3 regions of the Clostridium sp. MB05 genome follow, and region 1 is predicted to be linked to each of the others. Evidence: riboswitches for the same ligand, from Rfam matches in the RefSeq annotation. Region 1 holds a riboswitch; each other region holds the start of a gene.

What was found. A riboswitch is a leader RNA that binds a small molecule or an ion and turns the genes downstream of it on or off. The one in region 1 is predicted to bind S-adenosylmethionine.
Region 2: another riboswitch for S-adenosylmethionine. It lies ahead of ACH36K_RS03845 (Na+/H+ antiporter NhaC family protein); the one in region 1 lies ahead of metK (methionine adenosyltransferase).
Region 3: another riboswitch for S-adenosylmethionine. It lies ahead of ACH36K_RS04415 (methionine ABC transporter ATP-binding protein); the one in region 1 lies ahead of metK (methionine adenosyltransferase).

The regions. Positions count from the first base shown of each region.
Region 1 covers NZ_CP174370.1:3,855,504-3,861,309, forward strand. Annotated here, with positions in the region: gene ACH36K_RS18100 (ATP-dependent RecD-like DNA helicase) at 1-1,339, opposite strand, end outside; gene nagA (N-acetylglucosamine-6-phosphate deacetylase) at 1,462-2,592, shown strand; gene metK (methionine adenosyltransferase) at 2,632-3,807, opposite strand; SAM riboswitch class I at 3,910-4,018, opposite strand; tRNA gene ACH36K_RS18115 (tRNA-Tyr) at 4,169-4,253, opposite strand; tRNA gene ACH36K_RS18120 (tRNA-Thr) at 4,259-4,333, opposite strand; tRNA gene ACH36K_RS18125 (tRNA-Val) at 4,351-4,426, opposite strand; tRNA gene ACH36K_RS18130 (tRNA-Tyr) at 4,449-4,533, opposite strand; tRNA gene ACH36K_RS18135 (tRNA-Thr) at 4,540-4,614, opposite strand; tRNA gene ACH36K_RS18140 (tRNA-Tyr) at 4,640-4,724, opposite strand; gene ACH36K_RS18145 (hypothetical protein) at 5,024-5,458, opposite strand; gene yyaC (spore protease YyaC) at 5,568-5,806, shown strand, end outside.
Region 2 covers NZ_CP174370.1:760,037-765,842, forward strand. Annotated here, with positions in the region: gene ACH36K_RS03820 (amidohydrolase) at 1-235, shown strand, start outside; gene ACH36K_RS03825 (HNH endonuclease signature motif containing protein) at 477-887, opposite strand; gene ACH36K_RS03830 (hypothetical protein) at 1,152-1,826, shown strand; tRNA gene ACH36K_RS03835 (tRNA-Gly) at 1,890-1,963, shown strand; tRNA gene ACH36K_RS03840 (tRNA-Lys) at 1,967-2,042, shown strand; SAM riboswitch class I at 2,221-2,327, shown strand; gene ACH36K_RS03845 (Na+/H+ antiporter NhaC family protein) at 2,630-3,907, shown strand; gene ispF (2-C-methyl-D-erythritol 2,4-cyclodiphosphate synthase) at 4,011-4,490, opposite strand; gene ACH36K_RS03855 (sortase) at 5,057-5,662, shown strand; gene ACH36K_RS03860 (hypothetical protein) at 5,662-5,806, shown strand, end outside.
Region 3 covers NZ_CP174370.1:908,962-914,767, reverse strand. Annotated here, with positions in the region: gene ACH36K_RS04430 (M20 metallopeptidase family protein) at 1-843, opposite strand, end outside; gene ACH36K_RS04425 (MetQ/NlpA family ABC transporter substrate-binding protein) at 928-1,749, opposite strand; gene ACH36K_RS04420 (methionine ABC transporter permease) at 1,801-2,481, opposite strand; gene ACH36K_RS04415 (methionine ABC transporter ATP-binding protein) at 2,450-3,508, opposite strand; SAM riboswitch class I at 3,597-3,720, opposite strand; gene ACH36K_RS04410 (type I phosphomannose isomerase catalytic subunit) at 3,920-4,858, opposite strand; gene ACH36K_RS04405 (HAD-IIB family hydrolase) at 4,998-5,756, opposite strand.

The DNA.
Region 1 (5,806 bases):
CAACTATTATTAATCTTGTTCCAAGCTTTATAGCTTTAAGCAAACTATGCATAAGCATTATATCTATCATAGATGCCTCATCTATTATAATTACATCTGCCTCTAATGGTTCTGATTCTCCTTTTCCATAATAAGAATTTTCCTCTTCACTTACTCCCATTTCTAGCAATCTATGTATTGTTTTTGCTTCTCTTCCAGTAGATTCAGTCATTCTCTTAGCCGCTCTTCCTGTTGGGGCTCCTAATAAAACCTTCATTCCACTATTCTCATATATTTCTATTATAGATTTTATTATCGTAGTTTTACCTGTTCCTGGTCCCCCTGTTATTATTTCTATTCCATTTTCAAACGCTCCAATTATTGCTTCTCTTTGTGAAGAAGCAAATTTTATATTATTTTTTCTTTCAAAAGCTTCAATTTCAAATTCAATGTCTGAATTTATAGTCCTAAAATTTTCTATGCTTAATGTTATTATTTTATTTGTTACTCCAAGCTCACAATAATAATATGGTAGCGAAAATATTGCTTCTATATCATTTATCTTTTCAATTTTTATCTTTGTTTCTAAAGCTAAATTATACAAACTTTCTTCTACTAGCTCTGATGGAACTACTAAAATCTTTGATACTTCATTTATTAAATTTTCTTTTGGCATATATGTATTTCCAGCTGCTGAAAATTGATTTAATATATATCTTATGCCACTTTGTATTCTAAATGGTGATATTGTTTCTATACCAAGGCTTTTTGCTATCCTATCTGCAGTTATAAACCCTATCCCTGATATTTCATCTGAAAGTATGTAAGGATTTTCTAAAATTATAGACTTAGCATCTACTCCAAATTTCTTATATATTTTTATACACTGATTTGTAGTCATACCATGCCCTTGAAAATATATAATTATATCTTTTAAATCTTTTTGTTCTATATATGATTCATATATTATCTTAAACTTCTTTTCTCCAATACCCTCAACTTCTTGTAATCTTTCTATATTGTTATCTAATATATCTAATGTTTTCTCTTTAAACTTTTTGACAATTTTTTTCGCTGTTATAGGCCCTATTCCGTGAATTATTCCAGTACTTAAATATTTCTCAATCCCCTCCACAGAATCTGGTAGTATTTCTTCATATTCTTCTATATTAAATTGACGCCCAAATTGTTTATGTAATACCCATTGTCCTTTTAATTTAACATATTGCCCTTCTTTTAAAAAAGGAACTATCCCAACTGCACTTATGCACTCTTTATCTGATCTTATTTTTGATACTACATAACCTGTATCATCACTTTTGAATACAATAGATTCTACTATTCCATTTAGAAATTCCATGCTATCTCTCCAAATCTTTCAATGATATTTTAATATTTACAATTTTATTATATAATTATATCATAATTTAAAAATTTTAAATTCTTAATATTATACAATATTAGCAATATGGAGGTGCTTACATGATAATAAAAAATTGCAACATAATATATCTTGATAAGATAGAAAAGGGATCTGTTTTAATTGAAAATGGAAAGATCAAAGAAATAAACCCAAAGAATACGAATGATAATGAAATAATTGATGCAGAAGGATTATATTTATCTCCAGGCTTTATAGATGTTCATATCCATGGTGCTGGTGGTCATGATACGATGGATGGCACATTTGAAGCAATTAATGAGATTTCTAAAACTATAGTTAAACATGGAACTACTTCATTTACTCCAACTACAATGACTGTAGCAATAGATGATATAAGAAAATCAATGGAAATTATAAAAGAAGCTAAAGAAAATGGTACTGATGGTGCTATCGTTTTAGGTGCTCATCTTGAAGGACCTTTCATAAGCCCAAAAGCTATTGGAGCTCAAAACCCTAACTTTTTGATTCCTCCAACAATAGAAAACTTTAATGCTATGGTAGGAGATGCTGAAGATGCTGTTGTATCAATTACAATTGCTCCTGAAGTTCCTGGCGCTAAGGAATTAATAAAAGAGTTATCAAAAAAAGGAATAGTTTGCTCTATAGGTCATACTAAAGCTACTTACGATGAAGCTATGGAAGGAATTAAATGTGGTTGCTGCCACTCAACTCACTTATTTAATGCAATGACACCATTTGCTCATAGAGAACCTGGAGTTGTAGGTGCTATATTTGATAGCGAAGTAACTACAGAAACAATTTCTGATGGTATCCATATATCATATCCATCACTTAGAATAGCTTACAATCAAAAGACAACTGATAAAGTTTTATTAGTTACTGATGCAATGATGGCATGTGCGATGCCTGATGGTATGTATGCATTAGGAGGTCAAGAGGTTGTTGTTAAAGATGGAGCTGCAAGACTTTTAAGTGGAAGCTTAGCTGGTTCAATATTAACTCTAGATAAAGCTATTAAAAATGTATATAAAAATGTTGGTCTTTCATTAAACGAAGCTGTAAAAATGGCAACTTTTAATGCTGCTAGACATTGTAAAGTTGAAGATAGAAAAGGTCTTATAAAAGAAGGCTTCGATGCAGATTTGGTTTTATTTGATGAAGACATAAATGTAAAAAATGTTATAGTTGCTGGTAAAGTATTAGTATAAATAAAAATGCTCCAATTCAAAATTGGAGCATTTTTTATTTTAAAGATACTTCTTTATTTCTTCTACTTTATTTAAATCTTCCCAAGGTAAGTTTAAATCATTTCTTCCAAAGTGACCATATGCAGCTGTTTGCTTGTAGATTGGTCTTCTTAATTCTAAATCTCTTATTATAGCTCCTGGTCTTAAATCAAATACTTTTTCAACTATTGAAATTATTTCTTCTTCTGATTTCTTTCCAGTTCCAAATGTTTCTACCTCTATAGAAACTGGCTTAGCAACACCAATTGCATATGCTAATTGAATTTCTAATTTATCAGCTACTCCAGCTGCTACTAAATTCTTAGCAACCCATCTAGCCGCATATGCTGCTGATCTATCAACTTTAGTTGGATCTTTCCCTGAGAAAGCACCACCACCGTGTCTTCCATATCCACCATAAGTATCAACTATTATCTTTCTTCCAGTTAATCCGCTATCTCCTTGTGGTCCTCCAACAACGAATCTTCCAGTTGGATTTATGTAATACTTTGTGCTATCGTCTAATAATTCTGCTGGAACTACAGCTTTAATTACATGCTCCATTAAATCTTCTCTTATTTGTTCTTGAGATACATCTTCACTATGTTGAGTTGATATTACTATTCCATCTATTCTTATAACTTTATTATCATCATATTCAACTGTAACTTGAGTCTTTCCATCTGGTCTTAAGTATGGTAAAGTTCCGTTCTTTCTTACTTCTGATAATCTTCTTGATAATCTATGAGCCATAGCTATTGGTAATGGCATATACTCTTCTGTTTCATTTGTTGCAAAACCAAACATCATTCCTTGGTCTCCTGCTCCAACTGCTTCAACATCATCTTTTTGCCCTGCTCTAGATTCTAATGCTTCATCAACACCCATAGCAATGTCACCTGATTGTTCATCTATTGATGTTAGTACTGAACATGTTTCACAGTCAAAACCGTATTTAGCTCTATCATAGCCTATTTCTTTTACAGTTTCTCTAACTAACTTTGGAATATCAACATAACAATTAGTTGATATTTCTCCCATAACCAATACCATTCCTGTTGTAACAGCTGTTTCACAAGCAACTCTTGCCATAGGATCTTTAGCTAAAATACTATCTAATACAGCATCTGAAATTTGGTCGCAGATCTTATCTGGATGCCCTTCTGTAACTGATTCTGATGTAAATAATCTTCTCATTTTCATTTCTCCTTTCATTTTATTTGATATTAATTCTAATTAATTTAATTTATAAAATAAAAAAATCTCTTCGATAAGAAGAGATGTTAAAAGTCATAATCTTTCTTATCTTGCAAAATTACTTTGCAGGAATTGGCACCACACTCAAAATTACTGAAGTAGGTTGCCGGGTTTCATCGGGCCCTTTTCCCTCCGCCTCTCTGGATAAGAACTAATATCAAATTTTACTTTTCAGATTATATCATCTTTAATATTAATAGTCAACTACAGAACCTAAAATAATTACATATTTAGATTCTTTAACTGATAAAATATTAAATTATTTAAAAATATAAAAAAAGACAAGTAAACTTGCCTTTTGTGGTGGGGGAGGACGGATTCGAACCATCGAAACGAAACGTAACAGATTTACAGTCTGCCCCCTTTGGCCACTCGGGAACTCCCCCACATTTGGAGCTGGCAATAGGAATCGAACCTACAACCTGCTGATTACAAGTCAGCTGCTCTACCGTTGAGCCATGCCAGCATATTTAATTTTTAAAATGGTGGAAACAACAGGGATCGAACCTGTGACCCTCTGCTTGTAAGGCAGATGCTCTCCCAGCTGAGCTATGCTTCCATAAGAATAAAATTTTATAAAATGGTGGGGGAGGACGGATTCGAACCATCGAAACGAAACGTAACAGATTTACAGTCTGCCCCCTTTGGCCACTCGGGAACTCCCCCATTTTATGGAGCTGGCAATAGGAATCGAACCTACAACCTGCTGATTACAAGTCAGCTGCTCTACCGTTGAGCCATGCCAGCATATTATAAATTAATAAATTTCAAATGGTGGGGGAGGACGGATTCGAACCATCGAAACGAAACGTAACAGATTTACAGTCTGCCCCCTTTGGCCACTCGGGAACTCCCCCGTTTAAAATTTATTTAATTTCAGTTAAGTAAACTTTGTATCTTCTCAACCGACAATGATTAGTATATATTTATTATATCTTAATTTCAAGTACAATTTTCACTCATTTAAAGAAACTATATTTAATTTATTCTGTTTTTCTTTTATTTTCTTCTAATTAATACTAATATCTTTTTTATTAACAATTTTTCTGTCATAATTATTCTATATTAGATATTAAATAAACATCCCTTCAACTTGTAATAATTTTTAATAAATATATATTGCTATAAGTAAAATAATTTTTTAAATAATAATTTCTTATACTTCTTTTTCTATAATATCTAAATCAATATAATCACTTATAATATCCTTAAACTCTTCATATTCTTTATTTGACATTCTTTGCTTTACTAAAGACATACCTTTTGTAATGTTAACTGTATTTTCTCTATACGAAAAATAGTCATTAACTTTTATTATATCTACTATAGCTAAATTTCTAATTAATACATTTATTTTTTCTTTTCTAGCTTTATCTAAATGTCCAAACAAATTATTAGAGGAATCTACTTGATTTATAATAATTGTAGATTTATTTTTTTCCTCACTAATAAACTCTTCTTCTTTATTGTATTTTACTACATTTTCACTAATAACTTCTTCACTTTTTAATGGCTCCCACACTAATAAAAAATATATTGGGATAACTATACTAATTATTATGGTAATGGTAGAAAATAGTAATCTCTTCATTCTATTTCATCTCCTTTTATTTGATTAATTTCCTCTTTTATGATTTTTATACATTTTATTATAATTAATCTTTATCAAACATATACTTTTATGGCGGGGGTGAATTTTAGTGAAGCGTAAAGTATTATATAACTCTTATAATTCTCATATTGAAATAGCAAATTCTATTAAAAATTATATTACGGAAAATACTATAATAGTTTGTATAGGAACAGATAAATGTATTGGTGATTGCTTAGGTCCAATGGTTGGCACATTTCTAACAGAAAAAGCCTTCCCTCTCCCAGTGTACGGAACAATAGAATCTCCAATACATGCTTTAAATATAAATAAAAGATTGAATGAAAT
Region 2 (5,806 bases), 850 kb from region 1:
AGGAAAAAAGGCAGATTTAGTTTTAATAGAGACAAAATCTGTTAATATGCAACCAATATATGATTATTATGCTACTATAGTTTATTCGGCTAATCCTAGTAATGTAGATACGGTAGTAGTTGATGGAAAGGTTGTTGTTAGAGATAAGATTTTGTTAAGTGAGGAATTCACAGAAATTAGAAAAAATTTAATGAGCCTAAAGGAAAAAATAAATAAGGTTGCTAAAGAACTTTAAGGGTAGCCTATTAAATTAGAAAAGGTATTGTTGTACTAAAGATCTAGAATATTATTTAAGAAAAAGAACATATTAGAAATTTTAGGTATTGAATAAAATAAAAGCTTCTAAAGAAATGTATAATCTTTAAGAAGCTTTTTTAATTGGAAAAAATTTATATAAAGTTATTAAAATTCATTAAAAATATCTATAATTTAATTACATATACAAATAAATGGTAACTTGAATATAAAGTTAAATTTTAGCTAATATTAATATTATGGAAAAGACGTTCTAACTCAAGCTCTTGAAGCATAGCATAGGAGTAGAGTTTACCACCCATGAGGTTCTTTATTATTTCTTTTTTAGAGTATCCTTCTTTAAATAGTTTAAGGTTTTTGATTAACTTTTTTAAAGAAGAATGAGATATTTCTAAAATATTGTAAAGTTCCTTAGCTGTATAGTAATCTTTTGGTAAGAGCTTAAAAAGCTTATCTTGTAATTCAAGTTTATACTTTAAATCAGTTTCTATACAGTTATGAGGACCATGTTTCCCTCTATGGTGGTAGTTGCAAAGATATTTATAGTTTAACTTAATATCGTAGCCACCTTCGTGTTTATGAACTATATGATGAATATCCGCTTTTGATCCACAAATTTCACAGTGGTACAAAGTCATGCCTCCTTTTTATATCTTTAATAATATTATAAAATAAATTTATTTTTATTTCAAATTAGATATAAAAGTATATCATTGGGTGAGTAGGTATTTTACGCTAAAAATACGTGCATCCTAATACATAGAATTATATTGTTATAATAAAGTGTTTATATTTACTTTGTTATATTCTTAAAAAATACTTGTAAAGGTGGTATAATATACTATATAATATATATATAGTATATTATATTACGAGACTGAAGGAAAGGTGATACAGTGAGACATAGTTATGATTCATTTGATTACTGGGAAGAATTAATTAATGAAAATAAAACTATAAGAGGACATATGTTTATGGATAAGTTACCTAATGAAAAAAGTATATATATCCATAGCTTAGTTTTTTGCAAGAATAACGGACTTAATAATACATGGGCATACTTTCCAAATGAAAAAATATTGTTAGGATATATTCAATATTCATTTTTACAAGAAGCCTTTTATAAATGGATATATGGAAAGGAAAGGTTAGTTGTTAATGTCCCAAACATTCCAGTAGAAATAATAATTTCAGATGGAGAAAAAAATAAAAAAATATCTAAAGAAGAAGCAGATAATATGAGAAGACATGTAAAAATGATAAAGGAGTGTTGGGCTTTACCTAAAGATAAATTAATTAGGGCACTTCAAAAGTTTGCTAGAGACTTTAATAGAACTTGGTACGGAGACAATAGAGAATTTTTATATTTAAAAATTTTTAATACACCAAAAGAATTAGGGGAATTTGTTATAAATTCAAGCTATATGACAACAAGTGAAAGAGAATTTCAAGAGAGAACTAGCTTAATTATTTCAGATTGGAAAGAAGTATGTGAAAAAGCTGATAAAAATAAGAGCCATGGAGAGCGATTTAGAGATATTTTATTAAAATCCCTTACAGAAATAATTTAAAGGTAAAACTAATTATTGACAGTAATAATTACTAAATATATAATATTACTGTCAATAATATTTGCGGGTGTAGCTCAATGGTAGAGCCCTTGCCTTCCAAGCAAGTTACGTGAGTTCGATTCTCATCACCCGCTCCATATGCGTTATTAGCTCAGTTGGTAGAGCACCTGACTCTTAATCAGGGTGTCCCGGGTTCGATCCCCTGATAACGCACCATTAAAAGAGAGATTAATTTTATGTAATCTCTTTTTTTCTATTTATAGAACATTTAACACTAAATACTTTATTGTTAATAGTAACTTTAAAAATAAAAGACTTATATAAGGTGTTAGGAATATTTTTCATATTGACAATAGTATATTAAATTGATACTATTATAGTGCAAAATTTAAAAGTCTTATCAAGAGTGGTGGAGGGACTGGCCCTATGAAACCCAGCAACCAAGAATTTTAATTAATTCTTAAGGTGCTAAATCCTGCAGGTAAACCTGGTAGATAAGAGGCGAACTATAATTTTTTATATGTGTGAGTAAAGCTTCTGTATTTCTACAGGAGCTTTTTTTACTCTTTAGAAAATTATATTTTTATATTTATTTTGCATAATTATTGTAAGATATTTAGTTATTAAAGTTATATCCTAAAGAGTAAAAAATGTGAATATAGTGCGCGTGCAAGATTTTCCTCAGGCAAGATTCGGAAATGCACATGCGCTAAAAAAAGTCGACGGCTCGACAAGCTCGCCTTTGCGACTTTTTTAATTTTGTTATTAGAAATAATTTATATTTTAAAGGAGAGGAAGAAATTTTGAAAAACAAAGGTAATGGACTAGCTTTAATTCCATTAGGAGTATTCTTATTAGTGTATTTAGGTACATCTATAATAGCAAAAGATTTTTATGCTGTATCAGTTATTGTTCCTTTTTTAGTAGCAGCTCTAACAGCATTAATTATGAATAGAAAAGTAAAGTTTGATGAAAAAGTAGAAGTTTTTTGCAGGGGAGCAGGAAACACTAATATTTTATTAATGATATTAATATTTATATTAGCAGGAGCCTTTGCTGAAGTTGCTAAAAATATGGGAGCAGTAGACTCAACTGTAAATTTAGGATTATCTTTATTACCAAGTAGTCTATTAATACCTGGAATGTTTATTATAGGTTGCTTTATAGCTTTATCTATAGGAACATCAATGGGAACAATAGTTGCATTAGTTCCAATTGCAGTTGGAATAGCAGACAAGACAGGAATAGCAACAGCATTGGCAGTTGGAGCAGTAGTTAGTGGTGCTATGTTTGGAGATAATCTTTCAATAATATCTGATACAACTATAGCAGCAACAAGAACTCAAGGTTGTGAAATGAAAGATAAATTTAAAATGAATTTTATAATAGTTCTTCCAGCAGCAATAATAACTGCGTTAATATTCATGGTATTAACAAGAAATGCAAATGTAGTTAGTTTAGATTCTTTAAGTTTTAATATATTCAAAATTTTACCTTATATAATAGTTATAATAACAGCTTTACTTGGAGTTGATGTAATAATAGTTTTATTACTTGGAATCTTGTCTTCAGGTATAATAGGATTTATATTTGGAAGCTTTGACTTATTGGGATTATTTAATTCTATATCTGATGGAATAGCTGGTATGAGTGAGCTAATAATAATCTCATTACTTATAGCTGGAACAATAGAGATAATAAAGTTTAATGGTGGAATAGACTTTATACTTAACAAAGGACTGAAGAATTTTAAAAGTAAAAGAGGGGCTGAGTATGGTATTGCAACCCTAGTAAGTTTAGTAGATATTTGTACTGCTAATAATACAGTAGCAATAGTAACTGTTGGACCAATAGCTAAAAATATTTCAAATGAATTTGAATTAGAACCAAAGAGAGTTGCAGGAATAATGGACATGTTTTCATGTGTATTTCAGGGTATAATACCATATGGAGCTCAACTAATATCAGCGGCAGGTCTTGCAGCTTTATCACCATTTGCAATAATGAAATTTTTATTTTATCCATATCTTATGGGGATATGTGCTATAATAGCTATATATATTCATTGGAGAAATAAATAAGGCTGTTGTAAAAATTTAAATATATAAACCAAAAAACAAGGAGATAACTTTTTAGTTATCTCCTTGCTTTTTATAAGCTTTAATTTAATTCTTAACTTTTTAATTATTTATTATCCATTGTAAGAAGGCATATACTTTGAGAGGATATACCCTCACCACTGCCAGTAAATCCAAGTCCTTCTTCAGTAGTTGCCTTAACATTAATTTGACTTAAATCAATTTCTAAAGCTTGTGCTATGTTTTCTCTCATTTGTTGTATATAAGGAGACATTTTTGGTTTTTGAGCAATAATAGTTGCATCTATATTGTTTATGGAATAACCATTATCTGAAAGAAGTAATCCTACTTGTTTTAAAAGTTTTAAACTTGAAATACCTTTGAATCTTTCATCTGTATCAGGAAAATGCTTGCCTATATCACCTAGAGCTGAAGCACCAAGCAATGAATCCATAATTGCATGAAGTAATACATCAGCATCTGAATGTCCAAGTAAACCGTGCTTATAAGGAATTTTAACTCCTCCTATTATTAAGTCTCTTTCTTCAACTAAACGATGTACATCGTATCCTAATCCTATCCTCACTTTATCACCTCTAAATTAATTATAGAATTATTTTACCATAAATATAGAAGATATATTTAAAATTTATTTTTTAGAACTATAATACTTTTTTAAAGGGATAGACTTTAGAATTATTTTTTACATATTTTTTCTTAAATATTTTATTAATAAGATGATTTAATTTAATATTAAGCTTGTAAATAAAGTGAATGGTCCTAGATGAAAGTTTCTTACGTTTAAGGACGAAATCTACATAAATTATTTTTCTATTCATAAGTTGCTCCTAAAATATTAATAGACTATAAAAAGCATATATAAGTTCTAATAAATTGCATTAATTTAATTAAAGTAAATACACTTTGTTATAGTATAAGTAATTCGGTATTACAGGAACTTATATATAAAATTCAAAAATATATATGCTTTTAAATTTTCTTCATATACTGCTAATGAGATTTTACTATAAAATAAATAATACAAAATGTAATGTAAATTAATAATTAGAACATATATATTATAAAAGTCCATAATGTTTATGATATAATATATGATAGAGTGGTATAAATGTTTAATGGGAGATGATGAATTTGAAAGAAAAGATTAGAAGAGTAATAGGGATTATTTTAATAATAGTTGGACTAGCATTGATAATATCAATTGTTTATAAAAAAATGGAAACTTCAAAGAAACAAAAAGAGCTTCAAAATATTTTAGAACAAGTAATAAATGAAGATCCGAAAAGTGAGGGATCTGATAATGGTGATAAATCAATTAATGGATATAAACCTATTGCTTTAATTGAAATTCCAAGTATAAACTTATCTCAAGGCTTAGTGGAAGGAATGTCTGATAATGTACTTCAGTATTACTTAGGTCATTTTGAAGATTCAGCAAAACCAGGAGAAAAAGGAAATTTCGTGGTAGCTGGTCACAGGGTATCAGATTATTCAGAAGCATTTGTAAACTTGTACAAAGTTGAAGCAGGAGACGATATTATAGTTAAGGCAAATAAGAAAGAGTATATATACAAAATAGATGAAAATTTTATAGTTGATCCAAGTAGGGTTGATGTTTTAGATAAAACAGATGATGCAACAATTACCTTAATAACTTGTACTGTTGGAGCTAAGGAGAGAGTTATAGTAAAAGGTAAGCTTATAGAAACAAAGGATCTACAAAGTGGAGGAGAATAATGAGCAATTTTCAAAGTGATAAATATAAATTCTCAACTAAGGCTCCATCAAATTTAGCTTTAGAAGAGGTTGTTGAGAAAAGGTCAGAAGAAATAGAAAGGCTAAAAAATGAACTTTTAACTTATAAAATACTTATTAAAGATT
Region 3 (5,806 bases), 1.0 Mb from region 1:
GCTTTCTGCTATATTTTTCGCTATTTTTTCTACTGACTTATTTGTCTTTTCTCTTGATTCAAAAGTAAAAGCTCTCGTTGTTCCTTCTAATGTGACTTCTCCTGCTACTGTATTGTAAGTAGTTCCCCCTTTGATTAATCCAACTCCTACAACTACTGTATCAATAGGATCTGTTTGCCTACTTACTATTGATTGTAGATTTACTACTATTTGGCTAGCAATATATAAAGCATCTGTTGATAAATGAGGTGCAGATACATGACCACCTTTGCCTTTAATAGTTATCTTAAAATAATCACAAGATGCACAGCTAGGCCCACTAGTTACTGATACCTTACCTAAGTCTATTCCTGAAGCTACGTGAGCTCCTATTATTTCTTCTACTCCATCTAAGCATCCTTCTTTAAGAAATATTTTAGCTCCTTGTCCAATTTCTTCTGCTTGTTGGAAGAATAATCTTACCTCTCCTACCAGCTCCTCTTCCTTTTCTTTTAATATTTTTGCAGTTCCAAGAAGGCTAGCCGTATGTCCATCATGACCACAAGCATGGTTATATCCATCATTTTCAGATTTATAGTCTTCCTTATTTAAATCTGGAACCTTAAGAGCATCTATATCTGCTCTTACAGCTAAAATTCTATTTGATGCTTTTTTACCTTTTATTATTCCTAAAACCCCAGTTTCCCCAATTCTTTTATGTGGAATATTTAGTTTGTCTAGCTCTTCTTCTATCTTCTTTGCTGTATTATATTCTTTTAAACTTTCTTCTGGATACTTATGAAAATATCTCCTTAATTCAGTAATATAGTCCTTTTCCTTTATTACATAATCTTTTATATTCATAAAAATAGCCCCCTTATATTAATCACTCACAGTATTTTACTTATTTATATTCATATTGTTATAAATAGTTTTATTCTTTAATTTCTATTTCCAAGTTGGTATATAAGCCCCTTTATATACTTCCTCTATAACCTTAGCTACTTCATCTGATCTAAATGCTTCAACAACTTTTTTATAAACTTCATTATCTTTATCTTCAGTTCTTGCAACAATTACGTTTATATAAGGATTGTCACTACCTTCTTTAACTTGTTCTAAGTAAATAGAATCTTCTTTTGGATTAAGTCCTGCATCAACTGCATGTCCACCATTTATTAAAGCTGCAGTTACATCTTCTAATAATCTTGGAGTTTGAGCTGCTTCAACTTCTATAAATTTTATATTTTTAGGGTTTTCAACTATATCATCTAAAGTTGGAGTGTATCCTGCTGCCTCATTTACCTTAATAACTCCTGCTGATTCTAAAACCTTTAAAGCTCTTCCTCCATTAGTTGCATCACTTGGTATAGCAATAGAGTCCCCATCTTTTAGCTCATCAATAGATTTTATTTTATTTGAATATACACCAAGAGGAGCTATTAAAGTTTCTCCTATAACTGATAAATCAAATCCTCTATCTGCAATATCTTTATTTAAGTATGCATAATGTTGGAAAGAGTTTAAATCTATCTCCCCATCTGCTAAAGCCTGGTTTGGCTGACTATAATCTGAGAAAGGAACAAGTTCTACAGTTATCCCTTCTTTTGCAAGATTTTTTATTACAGGATTCCATTGATCACTACTTTCACCAACTACTCCTACCTTAACTACTTTATTTTCTGTTTTTGATTTTCCTCCTTGACATCCTACTAATGAAAAAAGTAATGCCCCTGATAATATTATACTTAGTAAATTTTTAGCTTTCATATTTTAAGTCCCCTTTTTATTTATTTTTTATTTTTGCTTATTGCTTTAATTTTAATGTGTTGTTTTTTTAATTACTCTATCCCCTAGCCCTTGAATTATATTTACTACAATAAGTAATATTATTACTGTTACAAAGGTTATATCTATTTGATTTCTTTGATAGCCATATCTAATTGCTAGATCTCCAAGACCTCCGCCACCTACTGATCCTGCCATAGCTGTTAATCCAACTAAGCTTACAAAGGTTATTGTTGTTGCCCTAACAATATTTGGTATACTTTCTTTTAGATACACTCTAAATATTATTTCTAAAGGTGATGACCCCATTGCCTCTGCTGCCTCTATCACCCCCTTATCTATTTCTGATAAAGCACTTTCTATTTGCCTTGAAAAGAAGGGTATAGTTCCTAAAACTAGTGGTACAAAAGACCCCCTTGTTCCAATGGCTGTTCCTGCTATAGCCCTAGTTAATGGTATTGCTGCTGCTAATAAAATAATAAATGGTATTGATCTTGTTATATTTATTATCTTATCTAAAACATAATAAACTGGTTTATTTTCTAATATACTTCCCTTCTTAGTTACCACTAATATTACTCCTAATATAAGACCTATAACAAATGATATAGCTCCTGATACTAAAAGCATAATCAAGGTTTGTCCAGTTGCTTCATAAATTTCTGATATTTTTTTTACTGCATTAGGCAATAATTTTTGTATTAAGTCTGCCATCTTTAATCACCTCAACTTCCACATTTTTTTCTTTAAGATAGTTTATAACATTATGAATTTGTTCTTCTTGACCTTTAATTATTACAATAAGTCCACCAAGTGGAGATTCTTGAATTATCTCTACATTTCCAAAGATTATATTTGCATCTACATTAAATTCTCTAGATATTATCGAAATTATTGGTTCAGTTGTACTATTTTCTAAGTATTTGAGTTTTAGTATTTTTTCATTTTCCTTAATTTCTACAACTGAAGATTTATCTTCTATTAAGTCATATATATTACTTAATAAAGAAGTACTATCTATAAAATTCTTTGTTATTTTTTCTTTAGGCTCTGAGAATACCTTAAATATATTTCCTTCTTCTACAACTCTTCCATTTTCCATAACAGCAGCTCTTGTACATATTTCTTTAGCTACTTGCATTTCATGAGTTATTATTACTATGGTTATTCCAAATTTTCTATTTACCTCTTTTAAAAGCTTTAGTATTGATTTTGTAGTTTGTGGATCTAAGGCACTGGTTGCTTCATCACAAAGTAATACTTTTGGATCATTGGCTAAAGCCCTTGCAATGCCTACCCTTTGTTTTTGTCCTCCACTTAATTGAGATGGATAAGAATTGGCCTTATCTTCTAATTCAACAAGTTTTAATAATGATGTAACCTTATCTTTTATTTCCTCTTTTGAATATTTACTTCCCTTCAGAGGATAGGCTATATTTTCGAAAACTGTTCTAGACTTCATAAGATTAAAATGTTGAAATATCATTCCTATCTTTTTTCTTTCTTCTCTAAGTTCCTTATTTGATAAATCATTAAGGTCTTTTCCATCTATAAGTACTTGCCCCTTAGTAGGTCTCTCTAAAAAGTTTATGCATCTAACTAGAGTTGATTTTCCAGCTCCACTAAAGCCTATAATTCCATAAATTTCACCTTTGTTAATATTTAATGTTACATCCTTTACCGCTTCTACTTTTTCACCTTCTGTATCATAAGTCTTGTATAAATTTTTTAATTCAATCATGTTGCCCCTCCCTCTACCCTAAAAAAGGTAATAAAAAAACTGCTTTCCTAAAAAATAAGAAAGCAGTGTAATACACTTCTATATTTCATTCTTATCTTTCAGACGCAGTAAACATCTGCAGGATTTAGCACCTTAAATCATAACTAATTTAAGTTCGTAATTCAGGTTGCCAGACTTCACAGGGCCAGTCCCTCCATCTTTCTTGATAAAAATCTATTCATTTTTTTGTTTTTCATTTCTTGTTCCTCATTATATATGTATATATTTCCACTGTCAATAGTATTTTTACTTTTTTATAAAAAGTGGACATATGTAAGAAATCCATTATATTTTGCTAAGTCATTTTAATTTAAAATAAAAAACTAAAATTAAACCTCTAAATAATTAATTACTTAGAGGTTTTTTATTTAACTATATAACTGGATAGCTCTTTAAAACTGTAACATTACCTTTTATTGAATATTCTCCTAAAGTAGCTGGGATTAAATAACTATCTCCAGTCTTTATTTTTTCTGTGAAGTCTTTTCCTTCTATTATTCCTTCTCCATCTACGCAAGTTAACATATCAAACTTTTCTATATCACTTGCATCATTGTATTGTGAATCTATAGTTATTTTTTCTATTCCAAAGTATTCATTTTTACATAGTAAGCTTTGCTTATAGCCTTCATGCTTTATTTCTTCTTTTTCACTAAGGTTTTCACATTGAAGATCAAAGTTTATAACATCTAATGCTTTTTCAACATGAATTTCTCTTGGTCTTCCATAGTCATATACTCTGTATGTTACATCACTATTTTGTTGAATCTCTGCTATTATAACACCTTCGCATATAGCATGAACTAATCCACTATTAATTAAAAAGCAATCACCTTTTTTAACTTCTATTTTATTTAAATAACTTTCCACATTATTATTTTTTATAGCTTCTTCAAATTGTTCTTTACTACAATCTTTAGTTCCCACTATTAAACAAGCACCTGGTTTAGCATCCATAACATACCAAGCTTCTGTTTTACCATAATCCCCTTCATACTTTGCAGCATATTCATCTCCTGGATGTACTTGTACTGAAAGTTTTTCTTTTGAATTAATAAGCTTTATAAGTAATGGAAATTTTTCTAAAGTAACCTTCGCTCCTACAAGTGTATGTCCATACTTTTTAATTAAATCATCGAAGCTAGTTCCTTTTAATGAACCATTTTCTACAATTCCAGTCCCATTTGGATGACATGCTATATCCCATGTTTCACCTATTTCACCTTCTGGCATATTATCTCTAAAGGATTCAAAATCTCTTCCACCCCATATTTTTTCATAATATAAATTCTCAAATCTAATTGGATACATAATCTTTCTCCTTCCTTAACAACACTTCTTAAGTAAAATATATATTTCAATATATAGATTATTAAATTAATTGATTTTCTTCAGTTATTCTATTTTATTTATAATATTTATTTTCTATAATATTTATTTTCCATAATATTTATAATAAATAATTTTCTATACATTCTCCTACGGAGTTAACTAAATATTTAACATGTTTCTTTAGTTCTTCTTCTACATGGTTAAATGTAAATGAATTTTTAGTTATCTTAAACATAGTTACGTCATTCCATGAATCTCCTATGGTATATATATCTTCATTTTCTATTAATTCTTGATCTGCTAGATATTTTACTCCACTTCCTTTTGAGCATCCCACTGGAACTACATCTATATAAATATCATTTCTATATGCTACTACTGCATCACCATATTTTTCATTTATTTCATCTTTTATTTTTTCTATTTCATCCTTCTCTTTATTTGGATTATATATAGAAATTAAACTTAAATCATCTTCTATCTCATATATTGAATTTACCCTTTTTTTATTTGGATATGGTAAATTATCTCCATCTGTTAATAAATATGTGTCAAATCCAGATTCTACTGAAATATATACATCATCTTCACTTATTTCATTTACTATACTTTCTATTATTTTTTTATTAATTACTTCTTGATTTATTTTTCTTCCTAATGAATCTACTATTAATGCTCCATTTAGTAATACATAATAATTTGCAAATATCTTATAGTCATCTTTTAGCATTTCTACTCCATTATATGGTCTTCCCGTTGAAACTACTAATAAATTCTTTTCTCTTTGAAGTCTAAGTATAAACTCTTTATCCTCAATGGTAACCTCATTATCATTTATTAATGTTCCGTCAAGATCTGTTGCTAATAATTTACTCATTTATTCCTCCATTATTATATCGATATTTTTTTCTATTTTGTCACTATAAT